One region of the Marinobacterium marisflavi genome, then DNA from elsewhere that is predicted to be linked to it. Evidence: predicted binding sites of a transcription regulator. Region 1 holds the regulator's gene; the other holds the start of a gene.
What was found. Region 1 encodes FNR, which switches genes on or off when oxygen is low (the NO sensors DNR and NnrR bind a similar motif). Its sites were predicted from a motif close to TTGATNTANATCAA; they were not measured.

Region 1 (3,424 bases):
GCTTTCGCTCGGAGTGCAGGACCTCAATCCAGACGTTCAGAAAGCGGTTAACCGTATCCAGCCGCTGGAGATGACGACAGATCTCATAACGGCAGCCCGTGAAATGGGTTTTCGTTCAATCAATATCGACCTGATATACGGCCTTCCACTACAGACTGAAGGGAGCTTCAAAGAGACCCTCAATACGGTGCTGAAGATCCGACCCGACCGGCTCTCGGTGTTCAATTACGCCCACCTGCCCGAGCGCTTCAAACCTCAGCGCCGTATCAATGCTGAGGACCTTCCCGATGCCAGCACCAAGCTGGCGATTCACCACAATGCTATCGCCCAGTTGACCCAAGCCGGCTACCGCAATATCGGTATGGACCATTTTGCGCTACCGCAGGATAGCCTCTCTGTGGCGCAGCAGTCGGGCGAGCTTCATCGTAACTTTCAGGGTTACACCACTCACGGCAACTGCGACTTACTCGGCCTTGGCGTCTCATCGATCAGCCAGATTGGCGACTACTACCTACAAAACAGTCCTGATCTTCCAACGTACAACGCCATGGTGATGAATCATGGCAGCGCGCTGACAAAGAGCTATAAGCTGAATAGCGACGACCACATCCGTCGTACTCTGATCACTCGACTAATCTGTGATTTCGAACTGAACTACGCCCAACTCAGTGAGCAGACTGGGGTTAATATCAAGCGCTATTTTGCGGACGAACTCTACCAACTAGAAGCGATGCAAGCTGAGGGTATGCTGCAATTACGCGCGGATGGGCTGGAGGTACTTCCACTGGGTCGTTTGTTGATTCGACGTATCTGCATGGTGTTCGACGCCTACATTAACCAACCAAGTGAGCGGCGCTACTCAAAGATTATTTAATCGCTTCTCTTCAATTTATAAATGATCTCGCTAACTCGCTGGTTCCCCACATTTCGCAATTTGCGTCTGGTGTTAGGAATTTTTCTTACAACCTTCTCGCCACAGCGACTATACTTAGCTTCCGAACATCGGAGGTTTTATGGCGTCTACCATCACCAATATTCGCTCAGTCTCAGCGCAATCTCACTGCCAGACCTGTAGCCTGAGCTCTTTATGTTTACCTGTTTCTCTGCAAAAGGACGAAGTTGAGAAGCTTGATAATATCATCGAAAAGAGCCGACCACTGCACAAAGGCGATCTACTGTTTCGCCAGGGCGAGCCACTCAAATCGATCTATGCACTGCGTGCTGGCTCAGTGAAGACCTTCACTGTGACACATGACGGCGAGGAGCAAATCAACGGCTTCTACTTCCCCGGCGAACTCGTCGGCCTCGCCGGTATAGATGAGGGCGAGTACCCGATGAGCGCGAAGATGATGGAGACCACAACCGTGTGTGAGATCCCCTACGAACGCCTCGATGAGCTATTAGGCCAAATGCCAGAGCTGCGCCGCTCAATGATGCGCACAATGGGTCGCGAAATTCGTGATGATCAGCAGATGATGATGCTCCTATCACGCAAAACAGCTGAACAGCGCATTGCGACCTTCCTGCTAAAGCTCTCTTCGCGTTACCAAGCTCGCGGCTACTCAGCCACCCAGTTCCGCCTCTCCATGTCACGCAATGAAATCGGTAACTACCTAGGGTTGGCGGTTGAGACAGTCAGTCGTATCTTCACTCGCTTCGCCTCTTCAGGTATGGTGCGCGTTGAAGGAAAGGAGATTGAGCTGCTCGACCTCGCGGCGCTCAACGAGGCCTCGGGTGACTGCCACGGCGAAGGATGTACGAAAGCCGCACAGCTAGGCTGAGGCTCAATCAGACCAAAGCTTGCATAAGGACCTAGAATGTCTTACGACGAGTATTACGTTAAGTCGGTAATTCGCACCATTTCAGATTGGCCGGACCCGGGTATTGAGTTTCGTGATATCACGCCTATTTTCAAAGACCCTAAAGCTCGCCGGATGGTAGCGCACGCTTTTGTGCAGCGGTACATGGACATGGACCTCTCCGCGATCGCCTGTATCGATGCGCGTGGTTTCCTATTCGGGGCCATCATCGCACACGAGCTGAATCTACCTCTGGTATTAGTGCGCAAGAAGGGCAAGTTGCCGGGTGAGTGCCTTCATCAAGAGTACACGCTCGAATACGGCACCGCATCGGTAGAGATGCAGTCCGATGCGCTGGTCGCCGGCGATCGTGTCGTTTTGATTGATGACCTGATCGCCACAGGCGGTACTATTTTGGCGGCGATGACACTGATCAAAAAGCTCGGTGCCGAAGTCGTTGAAGCGGCAGCGCTCATCAATCTACCCGACCTCGGTGGTGCCACTAAGATTCAAGACGCGGGCTCTCCTGTCTTTACGCTAATGGCGTTCGAAGGGCACTAACCGCTGGCGACGCGCCCCTTCGACGGAGTGGCGCACCTCTCCTCTCCATCCGCGACTAATTTCGACTACAAACGCGGATCGAATTGGCTTACAGTTACGTAGAGACAATTCGCTATAACGATATTCCAACAGGAGATACCAATGCGTCGCTTTGCCGCCCCTATCCTCGCTTCCGCAATTCTCGCTACGCCAGCCTTGGCTGAGACGATCGAGATCGATCACAACGGCTTAACCCTTAATGCTGAGCTGCAGCTAGCGGACGGCAGCACACTAGCGGACGGAGTACTGGTGCTTACGCATGGCACCCTGGCACATAGTGGTATGGAGTTGATCGTGGCGCTACAGGAACTGTTTGTTGATTACGGCATTAACACGCTGGCGGTCAACCTCAGCTACGGCATCGATAACCGCACACCAGCTATGTATGACTGTGCCGTACCAGCGCGACACACCATGCAGGATGCGGTTGCCGAGATCGCTGCCTGGCAGGATTGGCTCGACAGTCAGGATGCGGGGCCACGCTGGATGATGGGCCACTCTCGCGGAGGTAACCAGACAGCGCAGTACACCCTTTCAGACCCTGAGCGCGTTAGCGCCCAGATTCTGTTAGCACCTGCTACCTGGGACCTTGAGAAGACGCTGAGCGGCTACCAGAAGCGTTATAACGCTGATGTAACTGAGCTCCTAGCCAAAGCAGAAGCGATGGATGCCAGCGCCATGATGGACGGTGTGAGCATGCTCTACTGCGAGGGCAGCGGTGCAACAGCTGCAAGCCTGATGAGCTATTATGGAAACTATCCGAATTACGATACGCCGACAGTTCTGAATCAGACAGATACACCAACACTGGTTATCGCCGGTACCTTGGATGATGTAGTGGCAGATCTTCCAGAGAAGATGGCGAGCGTAACCCGAGACAACATTGAATTGGTGGAAGTTGAGGATGCGGACCACTTCTTCCGCGACCTGTTCACCGACGAGGTAGTCGACTATGCGAGCGAATTTATTGAAGCTCAGTAAGCTTATCTTGCTGCTGTTCGCACTTAACGCGCACGCAGCCGATG
Region 2 (3,424 bases), 370 kb from region 1:
AGTCTGCAACGCGCTTGGGCCCTTGCGGATATATTTCACCATCAGGTAGACCTCAATCACGAGGAACAGCGTGTAGAGACCGATAAAGCCTGCAAGTGACATCCACAAGTCAGTCACTGTTAGGTGAGAGGTGGCGACGTAGGTGGGTAGAATCTCACCGATCGCCCAAGGCTGACGGCCAAACTCAGCTACGAACCAGCCCATCTCTGAGGCGATCCACGGAAGGGGCAGCGAGTACAGAGCAAAGTACTGCAACCAGCGGGTTTTGTGCTCTACGCGCTTGGTGGTGAACCAGAACGCCAGTACAAACAGCAGCAGCATTGTAAAGCCGGCCCCAACCATTACACGGAAGGTCCAGAACATTGGCGCAACAGTTGGAATGGTATCTTTGGCAGCCTGCTTGATCTGCTCTTCAGTTGCATCAACCACATCTGGGGTGTAGCGCTTAAGCAGCAGACCATAACCCAAGTCCTGTACGACGCGCTCAAACAGCATGCGGTTCTCAGGGGTATCCTCATCGCCGCGCAGCTTGGTCAGCAAGGCATAAGCTTTGATACCGTTGCGAATACGGGCCTCAGCGCGCTCAACCAGATCAGCGATACCGATCACCTCTTCATCCAGCGAGCGAGTAGCAATCAGGCCGAGTGCGCCGGGAATCTTGATGGCGTAGTCGGTATGCTGCGTCTCTTCGTTAGGTAGGCCAACCAGAGTAAAGGCCGCTGGTGCAGGGTGAGTTTCCCATTCGGCCTCAATAGCGGCCAGTTTTACCTTCTGTACTTCACCCACTTCGTAGCCGGACTCATCGCCCAGTACGATAACCGACAGCGCTGAGGCCAGGCCGAAGGCGGACGCGATAGCAAAGGAGCGTCGTGCAAAGCAGATATCGCGACCGCGCAACATAAAGTAGGAGCTGACTGCTAGCACGAAGATGGCGCCGGTAACGTACCCTGCAGAGACTGTGTGAACAAACTTAACCTGCGCTACAGGGTTAAGGATCACATCAGCGAAGCTCTCCATCTCCATACGCATGGTTTCATAGTTGAAGTAGGCGCCCACTGGGTTCTGCATCCAGCCGTTGGCAATCAGAATCCACAGTGCAGAGAAGTTAGAGCCTATAGCAACAGCCCAGGTAACGCCCAGGTGCTGCACTTTGCTCAGACGATCCCAGCCAAAGAAAAAGAGGCCGATCATGGTGGACTCGAGGAAGAAAGCCACAAGACCCTCAATCGCCAGCGGTGCGCCGAAGACATCACCGACGTAGTGCGAGTAGTAGGCCCAGTTGGTGCCGAACTGGAACTCCATCGTCAGACCGGTGGTGACACCGAGGGCAAAGTTGATACCAAAGAGTTTGCCCCAGAACTTCGTCATATCGCGGTAGACCTGTTTGCCGGTCATCACATAGACCGACTCCATGATCGCCAGCATGAACGAGAGCCCAAGCGTCAGTGGAACGAAGAGAAAGTGGTACATCGCGGTAATGGCAAATTGCCAGCGCGATAGTTCCACAACTGAATCAGAGATCATTGAGGCTGCCCCTCCTACAGAAATATTGCAGTGCACAATTGTCTTTGGAGAGGCTAGTCGAATCGCTCGAGATGTTAATTGATATAGGACAATTTCAGTCCATTATTTTCCGGGTCGGACGTTTCTTCCCTGACCTGGCTGGAGACTAAGAGGGTTTGCGAAACAGAGCAGTTGGTCTGCTGCACTTGCTTTACTGATTTAAATCATCAAATAGTCTCACAGGCAAGACAATCGTAGTTTCTAAACTATGCTTCTAGGGTATTGATTGGAATCTAACTATGCGTCTGAAGCTTCTGATTTTTCTCACTCTTCTGCAAGCGCAGTTCGCTGGGGCCGACAACCACTTGGTCCTGCAGCTCAAATGGAAACCGCAGTTTCAGTTTGCCGGATATTATGTCGCTCAGGAGTTAGGCTATTACAGAGAGGCCGGTCTTGCCGTAGAGATTCGTCCGGGAGGTCCCGGCAGGAATAGCCTAACTGAAGTGCTTGAGGGACGGGCTGATTTTGGTGTTTCATCCAGTAACCTTGTGGCAGAACGCGTGAAGGGAGCACCGGTTAAAGCGTTGGCAGCGATTTTCCAAACCTCACCGGCGCGGTTTATTGCGCTAAAAAGTTCGGGTATCGAACGTGCTGAACAGCTGCGAGAAAAGCGGGTGATGCTGTTACCGAATAATGCCAGCTTTGAGTTGGTGGCGATGCTCAATCAACTTAACTTGCTTGAGCAGGTCGAGCGTATCGATACCAGCTTTAACATTGATTCACTGATTAATGGTGAAACTGACGCTTTTAACGGCTACGCAACTAACGAGCCTTATTCACTGCAAGAGCTGGGTGAAGAGTACAATCTTATCGATCCGGCCGACTACGGCATCCGCTTCTACGCCGACGTGCTATTCACTACCGATCAATTAGCACAAGAGCGGCCGGCAGACGTACGTGCTTTCACTCAAGCTAGTCTGCGGGGGTGGGAATATGCGTTGCAGTATCCCAGCGAAGCCATAGAGATCGTCTCGCGCTTCGCACCCGAGAAGTCACTCTCGCATTTACGCTATGAAGCGCTGTTGATGCACTCTCACATGTCCAAGGACTTAGTCCCCATCGGTTATATGAATACCGAGCGCTGGATGTCTATCAAATCTTATCTTGCCAGTATCGGTGAGATTCCGTCTGACGCAGTGCTTGAATTAGATCAGTTTATTTTCCCGATCGATCCGGTTGAATTCGACTGGAAACAACATGGCTGGATCGTTATAACTGGCGCACTGCTGCTGTCGCTGCTGCTCGCCTGGGCGATCTGGGCGCACCGGCAAAAAGAGATTGTTGAAGAGAAGCTAGAGTCTACCTTCAACCTTGCAACGCACGATACGCTCACCGGGTTAGCGAATCGTTATCTCTTTATCGACCGTTTTAGGCAGGTACTGGCGCACAAGGAGCGCGAGGCGTTAACTCCGTTGCTGGCCTTTATCGATATCGATAAGTTTAAAGCAGTCAACGATACACGGGGTCATCACGAGGGTGACGCTCTGCTTAAAGCTCTGGCAGCAGAGATGCTTGATGAAACTCGCCCCTCTGACACCTTAGCTCGAATCGGCGGTGATGAGTTTGCTCTGTTAGTCGATAACACTCACCCGGACTCCGAAGAGGTTATCTGCCAACGGTTACATGAGGCAGTGGAACGCGTAGTGGAGAGCTTTGCGCTGCAAGAGCTGCGGGTTAACGCCTCTATTGGTGTCCTAATTCTCGATGCAAATCTGCCCGATGATCCGGAGGCGTTACTGGCGCTGGCCGATCGCGAGATGTATGCAGCGAAGTGCAGTCAGAGTGAGAAAGTCAGGATCGCCAGGCTATCACAAATGCGCGGCTTCCTTTATGAGGTCTCAGGCTAAAAGCAGCTTGTCTG

Region 2: the regulator FNR is predicted to act here: its motif matches at 1,603-1,616, upstream of AC1WNR_RS07030 (cytochrome ubiquinol oxidase subunit I).

The regions. Positions count from the first base shown of each region.
Region 1 is NZ_OZ457898.1:1,782,506-1,785,929, forward strand. Features, by position in the region: gene hemN (oxygen-independent coproporphyrinogen III oxidase) at 1-874, shown strand, start outside; gene fnr (fumarate/nitrate reduction transcriptional regulator Fnr) at 1,014-1,781, shown strand; gene AC1WNR_RS08800 (adenine phosphoribosyltransferase) at 1,818-2,360, shown strand; gene AC1WNR_RS08805 (alpha/beta hydrolase) at 2,502-3,380, shown strand; gene AC1WNR_RS08810 (thioredoxin family protein) at 3,352-3,424, shown strand, end outside.
Region 2 is NZ_OZ457898.1:1,415,380-1,418,803, forward strand. Features, by position in the region: gene AC1WNR_RS07030 (cytochrome ubiquinol oxidase subunit I) at 1-1,524, opposite strand, end outside; gene AC1WNR_RS07035 (ABC transporter substrate-binding protein) at 1,803-3,410, shown strand.